DNA from 4 places in the Bradyrhizobium sp. USDA 3364 genome. Region 4 is predicted to be linked to each of the others. Evidence: riboswitches for the same ligand, from Rfam matches in the RefSeq annotation. Region 4 holds a riboswitch; each other region holds the start of a gene.
The links. A riboswitch is a leader RNA that binds a small molecule or an ion and turns the genes downstream of it on or off. The one in region 4 is predicted to bind cobalamin.

Region 1 (4,190 bases), 970 kb from region 4:
CTTCGACGTCTTCCGAGGTCTGGGTCTTGAGCTGGAAGGTCTGCGGGATCGGCGCGAAGGTCAGCGGGTCGAACGACGGTCCCGACGCGACGCGCTCGTCGACATCGGGCGTGCGGAATGCACGCGCGGCGCGGCCGAACACCGAAAAGCTGTCGGTGAGGCGATGCTCGACGCCGACATGCAGCGCGTACTGCGTCTCGTTGCTGTCGAGCGGGGAGGCCTGCGTGTCGAACGCGAACGGCGCGTTCGGGTCGTAGCGGTCGCGCGCCGAGACGCCGGTGTTCTGAACGCGTGCGCCGTAGGAGAAGTCGGTCGTCGGCAACAGGCCCAGCGTATGTTGCCAATAGCCGGCCACGGACCGCTGCTCGATATTGTAGATATGGAAGGGATCGACGCCCTGATAGGCGCCGCGCGCCTCACGGAAGGTCGAATCGTAATAGTCGATGCCGGTCAGGATCGTCGACGGCATTCCGAGCATCACGGTCTTGACGCTGAGCCGCGGCGTCAGCGACCAGGTCTCGAGCGCGGCGTCGTTGTAGGTGGAGGAGAAGCTCGGCGTCGGCACCGTGCCGAAGAAGCCGCTCTGCGTGTCGCGCTGCCGCCAGCCTCCGTCGACGATCAGGTCGACGCCGTTCATCAATGTCTTGGTGAAACCGGCCGTGACGCTTGAGGTCTGCTGGTTGGCGTAGTCGAACGGCGTGGCGGCGCCGCGGCGGTCGGTGAGCAGCTCGTTGACGCCGATCGACGGATCGACCAGCCGTCCGCCGGGCAGGCCGAGCTTCTGGTCGCTGCCGGTGACGGTCAGGAACGCGCTGAGATCCGACGTGGTGTAGTTGATGTTGCCGATCGCGTTGCGCTGGTCGAGCGCATTGTTGACGCGGTAGCCGTCGGACTTGATGCCGTTGCCGTAGAACGAGGTGGACCACGGTCCCGAATTAAGCGCCGCGGAGACTGCGGCCGTCCGCGTGTTGAACGAGCCGGCGCCGCCCTCGGCCCTGATCGTGGCCGGCGGACCGCCGGCGCCGGTCTTGGTGACGATGTTAATTACGCCGCCCACCGCGTTGTCACCGTAGAGCACCGCACCGCTGTTGCCGCGCGTGATCTCGATGCGCTCGATCGAATCGAGCGGGATCGTGGTGAGGTCGAAGCCCGCCTTGTCCATGTCGTTGAGGCGGCGGCCGTTGAGCAGGAACAGCGTGTTGTCCGTCGCGAATGCGCCGAAGCCGCGCAGGTCGACCGAGGTCTTGGCGCCGTTCGGTCCACCATAGGGAGTTTGCAGCTGGACGCCCGGCACCTGCGCAAGGATCTCGGGCAACGAATGCACCGGCGAATGCGCGATGTCGTCGGCGGTGATCACGGCCGAGGAGGAGCCGACAATGCCGGCGAACTGGCGGCCGCCGCCGGTGCCACCAGTTCCGGTGGCCGCGCCGGTCCCCGTCGAGCTCGATCCGGCGCCGCTGACGGTGTTGCTGCTCTGCGCGGTGCCCGGTGCCGGGCGGCGCGAGGACGGCGCTTCGTCAGCGGCCGGCCTGGCGCGCGTGACGTTCTGGTCGCCCGGTTTGGTGACTTCGATCGCCGGGAGCTGATCGGGAGCGGGCGCCTGCTGCCCCCGTGCACCTGAAGCAAGGATTGCAGGCGCGATCATCGTCGACGCGAGCAGAAGCGCGCGGCGGCGATGGGGTGGGAAGGCGGACATAGGCGAGACCTCGGTAACGTCAGTGGCACGTCACCGCGAACCAGTCTCACCATCGTGCTTGCAGCATCAGGTGAAGCTCATGCCTGTACTCCCCGACCGGCATCATCGCGTGTGACCACGGCTGACGGCAGGTCTCCTGGCTCGCGGGTCGTTACCCTTCGTCGCCTTCCCAGGACCGAGATTCCCAGTGGCATCTGACGAAGGATTCACCGCATACAGTTGCGGGGGCAGCCGCGGCGTTGGGGAAGTTTCCCCGTACCGCATTCCCTTTTCATCTCATTAAAGAACCGTCATGTTCATCTAGGGTTCGGCCGGGCAGCAAAGTCAATCCGGCGGCAGCCGGGCAAATGGCCGCTCCGCCACGGTTTTTGGCGAGTGTCGCTTGTCTGCCACGGCGATCGCTGTAAGAGCATGGATTCAATGAGCGTGCAGGATTTTGCCTTGGCGGCCGAGGTCGCGGCGCGGCGCCGGTGGGGCGTCACCGCGGCGCTGCTCGCGCTCGTGGTGCTGCTGCTGGTGATCTCGCTCGGGATCGGCCCGGTGCCGCTGTCGCCGCTCGCGGTGATCGAGGCGCTGTTCGGCAGCGGCAGCGACGTGGCGCAGGTGATCGTGCGCGAGATCCGCCTGCCGCGCACCATCCTGGCGTTTGCGATCGGCGGCATTCTCGGCCTGTCCGGCGCCGCGCTGCAAGGGTTGCTGCGCAATCCGCTGGCCTCGCCGTCGCTGTTCGGTGCGCCGCAATCGGCGGCGTTCGGCGCGGTGCTGGTCATTGCGCTGGGTCTCGCCGATGTACGCTCCTATGCACTGCCGGTGGTGGCGATCATCGCCGCGTTCGGCTCGGTATTCGCGCTGCTCGCGATTGCCGGCCGCAATGCCGGGCTGTTGATCCTGATCCTCGCGGGGCTCGCGATCTCGAGCTTTGCGGGAGCGGCGACGGCGCTGGTGATGAACCTCTCCAGCAATCCGTTCGTGGTGCTGGAGATCGCGTTCTGGCTGCTCGGCTCGCTGGAGGATCGCAGCTTTCAGCACGTCGCGCTGGCGCTGCCCTTTATCATCGCTGGCGCCGCCATCCTGCTCAGCCAGGCGAGCGCGTTCCGCGCGCTGACGCTCGGCGAGGAAGCGGCGCAGAGTCTCGGCGTCGACGTCGGACGGCTGCGGCTCTACGTCATCACTGGCGTTGCGCTCGGCGTCGGCGGCGCGGTCGCCGTGACAGGCACGATCGGCTTCATCGGTCTGGTCGCGCCGCATCTGATGCGCCCGGTGATCGGTCACGATCCGGCGCGGCTCCTGGTGCCGAGCGCGCTCACCGGCTCGGCGCTGCTGCTTGCGGCCGATATCGCGGTGCGCATCATCCCCTCTACCTCGGATATCAAGGTCGGCGTGCTGACCTCGATCATCGGCGTGCCGTTCTTCCTCTATCTGATCATGCGCGAACGCCGCGCACTCGGCGGAGGCGTGGCATGACGCTGCTCTCCGCCACCGCGCTCAACGCCTCGCTCGGCAGCCGCAGGGTGCTGCACGATGTCTCGCTGGCGTTGACCGCGGGTCATCTGGTCGCGCTGGTCGGGCCGAACGGCGCCGGCAAGACCACGCTGCTGCGTGCGCTGGCCGGACTGATTCCATCCGACGGCGACATCAGGATCGGCGGCGACGCGCTGGCGTCGCTCCCGTTGCGCGAGCGCGCCAAACGCTTCGCCTATTTGCCGCAGGGCCATATGGTGCACTGGCCGCTGCCGGCGCGCGATATCGTCGCGCTCGGCCGCTATCCGCATGGCGCGACCGATCCGGCGCGGCTGTCGCAGCTGGATATGGAGGCGGTGCTGCGCGCGATGCAGGCGGTCGACGTCGAGGCGTTCAGCGATCGCCGCGTTACCGAGCTCTCCGGCGGCGAGCGCAGCCGCGTCGCGCTGGCCCGCGTGCTCGCGGTGGAAGCGCCGGTGATCCTCGCCGACGAGCCGACCGCCTCGCTCGATCCGCGCCACCAGATCGACGTGATGCAGAAGCTGCGCAACGTCGCCGACACTGGTGTGCTGGTCATCGTGGTGACGCACGATCTCGGGCTCGCGGCGCGCTTCGCCGATGATGTGCTGGTGCTTTCGGAGGGACGGCTGGCCGCGCAGGGCGCGCCGGAGCAGGCACTGTCCGAAGCAGTCCTCGCCAGTGTGTTCAGGGTCAGCGCCTATCGCGCCGAATTCCAGCGCGAGGCCGTCATTGTGCCGTGGGCGGATGTGTGATGATGCGGCGTCTCGCAGCCCTGGCAGCGGTCGCATGGATGATGTCGTGCAGCACCGCGTTCGCCGTCGGACCGCGCATCGTCTCGATGAATGTCTGCAGCGATCAGCTCGTGCTGACGCTGGCCGATCCGGACCAGATCCTCGGCCTCAGCCGCTTCTCGCGCGATGCCTGGCAATCCTGGGCCGCCGAGCAGGCGCGAAGCTATCCGCGCCTGTCCGGCGGGGCCGAGGATGTGCTGCTGCTCAAGCCCGACATCGTC
Region 2 (4,190 bases), 4.7 Mb from region 4:
ATTGGCGATCCGCGACAGCGCCAGAAAGGCGATCTTGCACTGGCCGGGCTTGCGCGCCTCGCCGAGTCCGAGCGCGTCTTCGGCCGGAAGCTCGCCGGCGCGGGCGAACCAGGGCAGCACGCCAAGGCCGCGCCACGCGGTGCGGACCTCGATCAGGCGGTAGCCGTCATCGAACAGAGAGGGATCACCGCGGAATTTGTTGATGACAAAACCCCGGATCATCGCGGCATCGTCAGGATCGATCACCGTCTTGATGCCGACGAGCTGCGCGATGACGCCGCCGCGGTCGATGTCGCCGACCAGCACCACGGGCACGTCGGCCCTGCGCGCAAAGCCCATATTGGCGATATCGGCCTTGCGTAAGTTAACCTCCGCGGGGCTGCCGGCACCCTCGACCAGCACAAGGTCGGCGCGCGCCTTGAGGCGTTCAAAGCTCTTCAGCACCGCGCCCATCAGCGATGGCTTCATCGCGGCATATTCCCGGGCGCGCGCGGTCGCGATCCGCTTGCCGTGCACGATGATCTGGGCTCCGACATCGGTTTCGGGCTTCAGCAGCACCGGATTCATGTCGGTGTGTGGCTCGACGCCGGCGGCGAGCGCCTGCAAGGCCTGCGCGCGTCCGATCTCGCCGCCGTCGACGGTCACTGCGGCGTTGTTCGACATGTTCTGCGGCTTGAACGGCAGCACGCGCAGGCCGCGCCGTGTAGCGGCGCGTGCGAGGCCCGCGACGATGAGCGACTTGCCGACGTCCGAGCCGGCTCCCTGGATCATCAATGCGCGCGCCATCGTGATATCGGTCAGAACTCGACGCCCGGCTGGGCCTTGATGCCGGAGCGGAACGGGTGCTTCACCAGCGTCATCTCGGTGACGAGATCGGCGATCTCGATCAACTCGTCCTTGGCGTTGCGTCCGGTGAGCACGACATGCGTCATCGGCGGCTTCGACGTCGTCAGGAATTCGACGACATCGGCGATCGCGAGATAATCGTAGCGCAGCGCGATGTTGATCTCGTCGAGCACTACCATGCGTAGGCTCGGCTCTGATATCAGCTGCTTGGCCTTTTCCCAGCCGGCCTGGGCCGCCGCGATGTCGCGGGCGCGATCCTGGGTCTCCCAGGTAAAGCCTTCGCCCATGGCATGGAACTGACAGAGATCGCCGAAATGTCCGGTGAGCAGGCGGCGCTCGCCGGTATCCCAGGCACCCTTGATGAACTGCACCACCGCGCAGGGAAAGCCGTGCGCGACACAGCGCACGATCATGCCGAACGCGGAGGAGGATTTTCCTTTGCCGGCGCCGGTATGAACGATAATCAGGCCCTTTTCGCCACTCTTCGTCGCCATGATGCGGTCGCGGGCGGCCTTCTTTTTCGCCATCTTGTCGGCATGGCGCGCATCCAGCGAGGGGTCGGTGCCGACGGCGCCGTCCTGAGCGTCGTTTCCATCAGAAATCATCATGGTCCTTCGGCTTGACAAGTGCGAGCCATCGACGAATGGTGGGCCCGCGTTGGTTCCTGTCCTACGACAGGCGAAGAGGGAATGCGATAGGGCTCCGCTAAATCGGGCTTGAAGCGCAGCCGCCCCCGCGACCGTGACCGGAGAGATGTCCAAGCCACTGATTCCATGTGGAGTCGGGAAGGTGGGCATCGAGGGGTAAAACCTGCTCCGCAAGCCGGGAGACCTGCCAGCGCAACATGTTGTGAGACCGGCGGACGGGGTGTTCCGCGACGGGGGAAACGAACCTGCTTGAAGTCGGTTCGTGTGCCTCATCGCTTCCCGCTGTCAATCCAGGAAGGGCGATGAGCGTTACACTTCATGTCTGCATCACCTGTCGCGCCGGCCAGACGCTGGCGGAAGGCGAGATCGCACCCGGCGCGCGCCTGCATGCCGCGCTTGTCGAGGCCGGCGTGCCCGATAACGTCAATCTGGTTCCCGTCGAATGCCTGTCGGCCTGCAGCCAGGGTTGCTCGGTCGCGCTCAGCGCGCCGGGGCGGTGGTCCTATGTCTACGGCCGCCTGTCCGAAGCCAATGCCAGGGATGTGATCGCCGGCGCCTCTGCCTATGCCGCGGCGCCCGACGGCATCGTGCCGTGGCGCAGCCGTCCCGAAATCTTCCGCAAGCAATCGCTTGCCCGCATTCCACCCATCGCTGTCGTGCCGGAGGCCGCAGAATGACGACACTCGCCAAGGTTCCGGTCACGGTCGTGACCGGCTTTCTCGGGTCCGGCAAGACGACGCTGATCCAGCATCTGCTCCGCAATGCCAATGGCAAGAAGCTCGCGGTTCTGGTGAACGAGTTCGGCAGCGAAGGTGTCGACGGCGAGATATTGAAGTCGTGCGCCGATGCCAATTGCCCGACCGAGAACATCGTCGAGCTCGCCAATGGCTGCATCTGCTGCACCGTCGCCGACGATTTCATCCCGGCGATGGAGCAGTTGCTTGCACGCCCCGTGAAGCCCGATCATATCGTGATCGAAACATCGGGGCTCGCGCTGCCGAAGCCATTGCTCAAGGCATTCGACTGGCCGGAGATCCGCTCGCGGATCACGGTGGACGGCGTGATCGCGCTGGCCGATGCCGAGGCGGTCGCAGCCGGCCGCTTTGCGCCTGACGTGGCCGCGGTCGATGCGCAGCGGGCGGCCGACGAGAATCTCGACCACGAGACGCCGCTGTCCGAAGTGTTCGAGGACCAGATCGCCTGCGCCGATATCGTGCTCCTGACCAAGGCCGATCTCGCAGGCGCAGAGGGGATCAAGGCAGCAAAAGAGGTGATCGCGGCCGAAATGCCGCGCGAGGTGCCGATGTTGCCCATTGTCGACGGCACGATCGACGCGCGCGTGATCCTCGGCCTTGGGGCCGCGGCGGAAGACGATCTCGCCGCACGTCCGTCGCATCACGACGGCGAAGAGGAACACGAGCACGACGATTTCAATTCGGTGGTGATCGATCTTCCCGAGATTGCTGACGTCGATGCGTTGGTCACGTCGATCAAGGGCCTGGCCCGCGAGCAGAACGTGCTCCGTGCCAAGGGCTACATTGCAGTCGAAGGCAAGCCGATGCGGTTGCTCGTGCAATCGGTCGGCGAACGGGTGCGGCATCAGTTCGACATGCCCTGGGGCGCGCGCCCGCGGCAGTCCAAGCTGGTCGTGATCGGCGAACATGCCGATATCGATGAGACCGCGATCAGGGCGCGACTTGGTGTCTGATGCACGTCATCTTCCGCGAGAGCCGCGGCCTTGAGGAGACCGCGACACCGAGAGACCTCGGCCAGGATCCGGCCGATCTCGTGGTGTTGTCGTTTTCCGACAGCGATCTCGCGGCGTTCGCGGCCGGCTGGCGGCGCGGCCGCGCCGCGCTGCCGTCGCTGCGGCTCGCCAATCTCGCGGAGCTGCGCCACCCGCTGTCGGTCGACACCTATATTGAGCGGACCCTGTCGCATGCACGCGGCATTCTCGTCCGCCTGATCGGCGGCGAGCCCTATTGGTCGTACGGGCTGGCCGCGGTGCATCGGCTGGCGAAGGAGCGCGGCATCGCCCTGGTCGTGCTGCCGGCGGACGGCCGCGACGATCTGCGGCTGGATGAGTTCTCGACGCTGCCGGTCTCGACGCTGCGCCGCCTGAAGGTGCTGTGCGACAAGGGCGGCCCGGTTGCCGCGCAGGCCGTGATCGCGCAGCTGGCGCTGGCGTCCGGTCTCTATGCCGGACCCGTCGTCGGCGAGATCGATCTCCCCGAAATCGGCGTCTACGATTCCGTGCGCGGTGCCGTCGCGGCTCTGCCGGCCTCCGGCGACAGGCCGCGGGTGCTGGTGACCTTCTATCGCTCCTATCTCGCGGCCGGCGACACCGCGCCGGTCGATGCATTGATCGATGCGTTGCGCGACAAGGGCTTCGATGCCCACGGTGTGTTCGTCACCTCGTTGAAGGCGGCGGGCGTCGCCGATTGGCTGCGCACCCAATTCGCGCAATGCCCGCCGGCCGCCATTGTCAATGCGACCGCATTCTCGGCAGCCGGTGACGACGGCACGACGCCGTTCGATATCGCATCGTGCCCGGTGTTCCAGGTCGCGCTGTCCACGGCGCGGCGCGAGGATTGGGCCTTGTCGCTGCGCGGCCTTTCGCCCGGCGATCTCGCGATGCATGTCGTGCTGCCGGAGGTCGACGGCCGCCTGTTCGCGGGCGTCGTGAGCTTCAAGTCG
Region 3 (4,190 bases), 540 kb from region 4:
TTGTAGACACGGAACGCAACCGTCGTGCGATCGTCCGGCTTCCACCTGATGCCGCCATTGACCACATTGTAGCCTGGCCGCCTCTGGGTGTTGGCAAGGTCGGAGTACATCGCGCCGACGATCTGCACGCCGCCATAGACCGACCAGTTGGGTGCGAAATCCCAGGTCAGCCAGACATTGGAGACCTGCTGCGGAACGTTGACCGGGACATTGCCGGCATAGCTGACGATCTTGCCGCCGACCAGCTGGCTGTTGTTGTCATATTTGGCGCGCAGCAGCGCCGTGTTGGCGTCGATGCGCCAACCGTAATCGAGCGCGAACCCGACCGAGGCCTCGACGCCACGCGATGATTGCTGCCCGACCTGGAGCGAGGATCCGGGATTGCCGGGATCTGCGATCAGCAGATTGTTCTTGACGATCTCGTAGCCTGCCAGCGTCCACTCGCCGCGTCCGCCGAGGAACGACTGTTTGACGCCGAACTCGGTCTGCTTCCCGGTGGAGAGCTGGAAGTTCTTCTGCGAAGTAGACAGCGAGATGAGATTCCCGACCGGGTCGACGCCGACTGCATACTGGCCGTAGAAGGCGAGGTTCTTGATCGGCTCGTATACGAGGCCGGTGCGCCAGCTGGTGCCCGACAGCGTGGTTTCGAAACCGTTGCCCGGCGTCTTGTAGTCGGTGCGATCGATCTCGGGACGATCGTATCGGACTCCGGTAACGAGCGACAATTGATCGGTCAGCTTCAGCCGGTCTTCGGCGAACAGCGCGTATTGATTGACGATCGAATTGAAGCCCGGCGTAGTCGCGGTCGTCGTTGCGAAAAACGATCCGGGATCGAACATGTACGGATTCACCGACGACGCGCCGCCATAGGGCGAGTTGTTGGTGTGGAAGAACTCGATGTGATTGACGTCGAAGCCGGCAACGAACTGGTTCGCCAGGCCGAGGATGTGACCGCTGAACGTCGCGTCCATCCGGTTGCCGGACTGCTTCTGGTCGTGGAAGATCTCGATATAGCTGAAGCGGTCGATCAGCTGCGTCTTCGGATTGAAGGCATAGTTCTCGATGTCGCGCCAGTGCCGTTCGCTGGTCAGATAATACAGCGTGTTGTTGACCTTGATGCCGTCGGCGACATCCCACTCGGTCTTGAACTGGGTCCAGCTATCCTTGTAGCGGATCGCGCTGTCGGATGCATTGTAGTTCTTGAAGCGCAGCGCGTCCTGGATCGCGCCGTTGATCAGCGGCGTGCCGAAATACCGTGACGGGCTGCGGTCGGCGTAATCTTCCGACAGCGTGAAGGCGAGATTCTCCGAGGCCTGCACGCGCACGGCGGCCGAGACCGCTGCATTCGAGGTCTTGTCGCGATCGACCCAGCCGTCCGACATGTTGCCGGTGGCGTTGACACGATACGACACATTGGGATTGATCGGACCAGTAGAGTCCACCGAGAGCCGCCGCGTCATGTTGCTGTCGAGCGAGACCTCGGCCTCGTTGTAGGGCGTGGCTAACGGCTTCTTCGGGATCACGTTGATGACACCGCCGATCGCGCCCTCGCCGTACAGCACCGAGGCCGGACCGCGCAGCACCTCGATGCGTTGCGTCGACCAGGTGTCGTAGGGGAACGTCAGGGTGCCGGAGCCGATATAGAAGCGCGTGCCGTCATACAGCGTCATCACCGAGTTGCTGCCGGCAAAGCCGCGGGTGCTGAACGACAGGCCGCCATTGCCGGGCGCCGGCGTCGCGATGAAGCCGGTCGCGTTCTGGGTGACGGCATCGAGCACGTTATGCTGGCCGCGTTCCTTGATGGTTTTTGCCGTGATGATCTCGACGCTGGCCGGCGTCTGCAGCGGCGTCAGATTGAGACGGCTGCCGGTGCCGCCTGGCGCGGTGGCATTGAGCGTCGGCGACGCCGCACCCGATGCACCCGATGCTGCGGCACGCGGCGTGCCGCCGCCCGTCGCAGCCGTCGCTGACCTCGGCCGTGGCCGCGCCGCGGCGGCCGTGTTGCCGCTGCGCGCCGTGGGCTTCGGCTTTGCGGTCGCCGAAGGCGCGACCTCGATCGGATCGAGCCTGGTGGGCGCAGGTGCTTGTGCCGAGCCTCCGGCCGGCAGCAGCAGCGATGACAGGGAGCAAACGAGACCGAGGCGCCAGCGGCGCGCAACGGGAGAGGACGGAGACATCAAAAGGACTCGCGGTAACGTGGCACGTCACCGCGAACGCGGACAGGCGCATTGCCGGAAAGGCAGTGCTCCGATCCCACCAGGACGCCCCGCCCGATGTGCTCGCGTGTGACCACGACTGACGGCAGGTCTCCTGGCTCACGGGTCATCGCCTGTCGACGCCTTCCCGGACCTGACAGCCCAGTGGCAAATTGACGAAAGGCTCGCCGTTTACAGTTGCGGGGACAGCTGCGGCATTGGGGTTACCCTCGCACCGCATTCCCTTTTGATCCCCGAAGGGAACCGTCGGCAAAACGATAGGTGCTGGCTGCAGGGCTGTCAATTCGACGCGATTGTCGCAGACATGTTTTGCGAAATGGTGCTCCCGCCACGACACAGCGTCTGTCGCGCTGATGCGGAGACTTATCATCCCGTCATCCTGAGGAGCCGCGAAGCGGCGTCTCGAAGGTTCGACGACCACCGGCCGGGCCGTGCATCCTTCGAGACGCGCTACGCGCTCCTCAGGATGACGGGGATTCACGTCATTCGACACAGCCCTGCATGATCGCATCGATCTCGGCGCGCGAGAGAGCGCCCATCTCGGCGATGAAGACCAGCCGCGTGCGCGGCACGCCGGGCGCCAGGACGCCGCCGGCGGCCAATGTCGCGCGACCGCCGGCGAGCTGAAAGACCGTCAGCCGCCCGGGCTGCTCCACCGTCTCGAACAATCCCTTCGCCCGCGCCAGCTTCGGCGCCAGCGTGCCGATCGCCTGCTGCAAGCGGGGCAACCGCACCGGCCGCTCCGAGGTCCAGCTCAGCGTCTCGAACCGGTCAGCCACCGGCCGTCGCGGCGCGGTCTCGCGCGGCGCCGGCACATGATCGAGATCCGCCGGAAACAGCAACTCTGCCGGCACCTCGCCATGCAGCGCGTCGACCACCACGGTCGCCGGACGCACCGCCCGCACGGCGCTACGGATTACAGCACACGCGGCGGCGTCGGCCAAATCGACCTTGCTCAGCGCCACCACATCGGCCGCCCGCAACTGCGATCGCAGCAGCGCATCATCCAGCGCGGCCACGGGCTGCGTCGCGTCGACCACGCACAGCACCGTCTCCAGCGGCGCCTCCTTCCAGATCACCGGATCCATCAAATTGCGCACGATGTCGGCGGGATCGGCGATTCCGCTGGTCTCGATCACGATGAACTCGGGGCGCGGATCACGCCGCAGCAAGGTTGCGAGCGTGCGCAGCAGATCGCCCTCCAGCGTGCAGCAGATGCAGCCATTGCTCAGGCTGACCACGCCGTCGCTGGCGCCGGCGATCAGCTCCGCATCGATATTGATCGCACCGAAATCATTGACCACGGCGGCGATGCGCCTTCCCTGCGCATGCGCCAGCAGATGGTTGACGACCGTGGTCTTGCCCGCCCCGAGAAAACCCGCGACCAGCAGGATCGGGACCGGCATCTCAGCCCCCGGTGACGGGGCGGCGCACCGGCCGGCCGGGCCTTGCCGCAACGTCGAGGACGCCGTCGTTGATCAGCGGCTGGCCGCTGACTACGAGGTGCCGCACGCCTTCCGCCGGACGGTTCATCGCGGAGAAGGTCGCGCGGTCGCTCAGCGTCTCGAAGTCGAACACCACGACATCGGCATCGGCGCCGGCCTGCAGCCTGCCCTTGGCGCGCATCGCCGGCGTGCTCGCCGACAGGATCTCGGCCGGAATCAGCGCGCATTTGCGGATGCCCTCGAGCAACGACACCTTCTTGCGCTCCGCGCACCCATTCGCGGATGAAGCGGGTGAAGCAGCCGGCCGACCGCGGATGCGAGGTGGCATCGTCAGGCAGCGGCCAGGCGTCGCCGCTGTACGGGCGGCCATCCGCCAGCGTCCACGGCATCGCGTCGGACGCGATCGCGCCGCCCGGATACAGCACCGCCATGTCGAGCAGATCGCGATGATGCGCGTTGTTCTCGATGTCGAGCACATGCCACAGCACCAGCGTCGAGGGCTCAGCCGCCTGTGCAGCCAGCAACTCCT
Region 4 (4,190 bases):
CAGGCATGCTCGGTGAATACGAAGCCGGAGAGCTGCTCGCCGAAATACTGCACCATGTCGTTGCGTTCGAACTCGCCATGGACCAGTACATCAAGGCCGATGGCTTCCTGCCAGCGCACAGTCTCTGCCGTCTGCTCCTGCAGGAAGGTCTTGTAGCTGGCGTCGCTCAGGCTGCCCTTGGCATGCGCGGCGCGCGACTTGCGGACCTCGAGCGTCTGCGGGAACGAGCCAATGGTGGTGGTCGGGAACGCCGGAAGATTGAACCGCGCGCGCTGTACTTCGGTTCGTTCCTCGAAGGAGCTGGCACGGCCGCGCATCGCGGTGTCAATGCCAGCCATGCGCTGCGTAACCTTTGCATCGTGAATCCGCGGCGAGGTCTTGCGCGCGGCGGCAGACGCGTCGGAGGCCGTCAGCGCAGCCGCGATCGAATCGCGGCCGCTTGCAAGCGCGGTGCCGAGCGCGACCAGTTCCTCCATCTTCTGCACCGAGAAGGCGAGCCAGCTCTTGACCTCGGCGTCGAGCTTCGCTTCGAGGGCAAGATCGATCGGCACGTGCAGCAGCGAGCAGGACGGCGCAATCTGCACACGGTTCTTGCCGAGCTTCGCGACGACCGGTTCCAGCCGGTTGAGCAGCTTGCTGAGATCGGCGCGCCAGATGTTGCGGCCGTCGAGCACGCCGAGCGAGACGACGCGCTCAGCGGGCAGGTGGGCGAGGTCATCGAGCTGCTCGGGCGCGCGCACCAAGTCGAAATGCAGGCCGGCGACGGGGAGCGCAAACGCAGTGTCGCGGTTTGCGCCGAGGCTGCCGAAATAGCTCGCCAGCATGATCTTGATCTGCGGCACCGCCTTGGCGATCTCGCCATAGGCGCGACGCAGCGCATCGTGGGCGGTATCGTCGAGATCGAGCGCCAGGCAGGGCTCGTCGATCTGCGCCCATTCGGCGCCGCGGCGGGCAAGCTCGCGCAGTACCTCGATATAGACCGGAAGCAGGCGGTCCAGCAGCGACAGCGGTTCGAAGCCGGCGTCCTTGCTCTTGGCGAGTTTCAGGAAAGTAACCGGGCCGACCAGCACCGGTCGGGTCTGGTAACCGAGGGCCTTGGCTTCCTCATATTCCTCGATCGGCTTGCGTGAGGCGAGGCGGAACTGCTGATCTGCAGAGAGTTCGGGCACCATGTAGTGGTAGTTTGTGTCGAACCACTTGGTCATCTCCTGCGCCGGTACGCCATGACCTTGGCTATGGTGCGCGTGACCGCACGACGCGTCATGCGCGCTACCTTCAGCGCCGCGCGCCATCGCAAAATAGGTCGCAAGCGGCACCGGGCCGCTGCTCCAGCCATAGATGGCCGGGATCGCGCCGACCATCACCGAGGTATCGAGCACCTGGTCGTAGAACGAGAAGTCGTTCGACGGGATCACCGAGACGCCGAGCTTTTTCTGGCGTGCCCAGTTGGCGGCGCGCAGACCGACGCCGGTCTCGATCAGCGTCTTTTCGTTTGTCGCGCCGGCCCAGAAGCTTTCCAGCGCAAGCTTGAGTTCACGGCGCGGACCGATCCGCGGCGTGCCGAGAGTCGCAACAGCAAGTGAGGAGGTAGATGTGGAAGACATTGGCTTAACCCCAAAAGTTGGGGGCAAAGGCCGTAGTGACACGTCTGGACTCCGCAAGACGCGGGAAAAGCGCGTGCGGGGTCGCAACCGCACCACCGGGACACCCCGCCCGAGGACGTTCATGTTGTCGAGGCAGGTCTCCTGGCTCGCGGGTCCTAGCTGTCGTCTGGCCTTCCCGAAGCTTTCGCCTCAGTGGCTTTGAGTGGACGACAACTCGCCGCTTACAGTTGCGGGGGCAGCGCCGGCATTGTACCGGCTTCCCTCTTAGCTCCGGGAGAAAGTGCCTCTCGGAGAACCACGACGCCGCCACTTATCGGCAACTTCGCGTGGCCGTCAACTCGGGCGGCATCACGTGTGATCGAGCGACGTTGTTCACATCATCAACAGGCGCCATCCGCATTTTCTGGCGACCCATTGACACAGTGTGCCAAATCACACCAGATATAGTTGTTACGGTCCGTCATGCCGCAAAGCATGGTGGCTAAGAGGGAAGCCGGTGATCTCACCGAAAATCCGGCACTGCCCCCGCAACTGTAAGCAGCGAGTTGTTCCCGAAATCACGTCACTGATGCGTCGTCCGCATCGGGAAGACACGGGAGCGACGACGACCTGCGAGTCAGGAGACCTGCCGTAACACCGAAATTACGTCCACGGGCGGGGTGTCCCGGCGGTCGCTTGCACAGCCATGCCGGTGCGTTGCCGCCGGGATGATGCAGCGTCCCCTGACATCCGGCCCCAACAAACGTCACGGGGTCTGCACGATGTCACTCTCTCTCGATCGCGAAACAAAGCCAGCGCCACTCATCCTGCTGCGTCCGGAAGTGCTTGCCGCGCCGGAGGCCGCTCCTCCGATGCAGGTGATCCGCCGCAATGGCACGGTGTCGAAATTCGACGCCAGCAAGATCTCGGTTGCGATGACCAAGGCGTTCCTGGCGGTCGAGGGGCACACCGCCGCCGCATCGCGCCGCGTCCATGAGGTTGTCGAGCAGCTCACCGCCGAGGTCCTCAGTGCGCTGACGCGTCGCATGAGCGAAGGTCGCACCTTCCACATCGAGGACGTGCAGGACCAGGTCGAGCTCGCGCTGATGCGGAGCGAGCACCATAAGGTGGCGCGCGCCTATGTGCTGTATCGTGAGGAGCGCACGAGGCAGCGCGCTGAGCAGGACGCGGCGAGGGCGGTGGCCCAGCCTGTGGCCGGGCCGGCCATTCACATCACATTGCCGAACGGTAGCGAGGTGCCGCTCGACCACGCCCGGCTGGCGCTGATCATCAACGAGGCCTGCGCCGGCCTCGATGGCGTCGATGCTGCGCCCGTGATCGCCGAGACCCAGCGCAACATCTATGACGGCATCAGCCAGGATGAACTGGCGCTCGCCTCGGTGATGGCCGCGCGCACCCTGGTGGAGCAGGAGCCGAACTACACCTATGTCAGCGCGCGCCTCTTGCTCGACAAGCTGCGCACCGAGGTGTTGTCCTATGTGCTTGATATGCCGACCAGCGCCTCGCAGGCCGACATGGCGAGCCGCTATGCCGAGTATTTCCCGGCCTATATCAAGACCGGGATCAAGGCCGAACTGCTCGATGTCGAACTCGGCCGCTTCGATCTGGCGCGGCTTGCGGCGGCGATGAAGCCGGAACGCGATCTGTCGTTCCAGTTCCTCGGGCTGCAAACGCTGTATGACCGCTATTTCCTGCACGTTCGGGGCAACCGCATCGAGCTGCCGCAGGCATTCTTCATGCGCGTTGCGATGGGTCTGGCGCTGCGCGAGATCGACCGCGAGGGGCGCGCGATCGAGTTCTACAATCTCTTGTCGTCGTTCGACTTCATGGCTTCGACGCCGACCCTGTTCAATTCTGGCACGCAGCGGCCGCAGCTCTCATCGTGCTTCCTCACCACCGTGGCTGACGATCTCGACGGCATCTTCAAGTCGATCAAGGATAACGCGCTGCTGGCGAAATATTCCGGCGGGCTCGGCAATGACTGGACCCGCGTCCGCGGGCTCGGCGCGCACATCAAGGGCACCAATGGCGAGAGCCAGGGCGTGGTGCCGTTCCTCAAGGTCGCCAACGACACCGCGATCGCGGTGAACCAGGGCGGCAAGCGCAAGGGCGCGGTCTGCGCCTATCTCGAGACCTGGCACGTCGACATCGAGGAATTCCTCGATCTGCGCAAGAACACCGGCGATGACCGCCGCCGCACCCACGATATGAACACCGCGAACTGGGTGCCCGATTTGTTCATGCAGCGCGTCGAGGCTGACGGCGAGTGGACGCTGTTCTCGCCCGACGAGACGCCGGACCTGCACGATCTCTACGGCAAGCCGTTCGCCGAACGCTACGCCCATTACGAGGCCAAGGCCGCGCGCGGCGAGATGCGAGTGTTCAAGCAGATTCGCGCCGTCGATCTCTGGCGCAAGATGCTGACCATGCTGTTCGAGACCGGCCATCCCTGGATCACCTTCAAGGACCCGTCCAATCTGCGCTCGCCGCAGCGCCATGCCGGCGTGATCCACTCCTCGAACCTCTGCACCGAGATCACGCTGAACACGTCTGACGACGAGACTGCGGTGTGCAATCTCGGCTCGA

Region 1: another riboswitch for cobalamin. It lies ahead of ACVILL_RS10200 (TonB-dependent receptor); the one in region 4 lies ahead of ACVILL_RS05735 (ribonucleoside-diphosphate reductase subunit alpha).
Region 2: another riboswitch for cobalamin. It lies ahead of ACVILL_RS27810 (DUF1636 family protein); the one in region 4 lies ahead of ACVILL_RS05735 (ribonucleoside-diphosphate reductase subunit alpha).
Region 3: another riboswitch for cobalamin. It lies ahead of ACVILL_RS08160 (TonB-dependent siderophore receptor); the one in region 4 lies ahead of ACVILL_RS05735 (ribonucleoside-diphosphate reductase subunit alpha).

What each region holds. Positions count from the first base shown of each region.
Region 1 covers NZ_JBSRYG010000002.1:2,182,590-2,186,779, reverse strand. Annotated here, with positions in the region: gene ACVILL_RS10200 (TonB-dependent receptor) at 1-1,645, opposite strand, end outside; cobalamin riboswitch at 1,806-2,003, opposite strand; gene ACVILL_RS10195 (FecCD family ABC transporter permease) at 2,117-3,160, shown strand; gene ACVILL_RS10190 (ABC transporter ATP-binding protein) at 3,157-3,930, shown strand; gene ACVILL_RS10185 (ABC transporter substrate-binding protein) at 3,933-4,190, shown strand, end outside.
Region 2 covers NZ_JBSRYG010000002.1:5,929,638-5,933,827, forward strand. Annotated here, with positions in the region: gene ACVILL_RS27800 (cobyric acid synthase) at 1-786, opposite strand, end outside; gene cobO (cob(I)yrinic acid a,c-diamide adenosyltransferase) at 798-1,451, opposite strand; cobalamin riboswitch at 1,488-1,699, shown strand; gene ACVILL_RS27810 (DUF1636 family protein) at 1,796-2,170, shown strand; gene cobW (cobalamin biosynthesis protein CobW) at 2,167-3,201, shown strand; gene cobN (cobaltochelatase subunit CobN) at 3,201-4,190, shown strand, end outside.
Region 3 covers NZ_JBSRYG010000002.1:1,747,557-1,751,746, forward strand. Annotated here, with positions in the region: gene ACVILL_RS08160 (TonB-dependent siderophore receptor) at 1-2,177, opposite strand, end outside; cobalamin riboswitch at 2,284-2,479, opposite strand; gene ACVILL_RS08165 (CobW family GTP-binding protein) at 2,699-3,622, opposite strand; partial or broken gene ACVILL_RS08170 (amidohydrolase family protein) at 3,624-4,190, opposite strand, start outside.
Region 4 covers NZ_JBSRYG010000002.1:1,210,226-1,214,415, reverse strand. Annotated here, with positions in the region: gene metE (5-methyltetrahydropteroyltriglutamate--homocysteine S-methyltransferase) at 1-1,604, opposite strand, end outside; cobalamin riboswitch at 1,719-1,919, opposite strand; cobalamin riboswitch at 2,041-2,251, shown strand; gene ACVILL_RS05735 (ribonucleoside-diphosphate reductase subunit alpha) at 2,366-4,190, shown strand, end outside.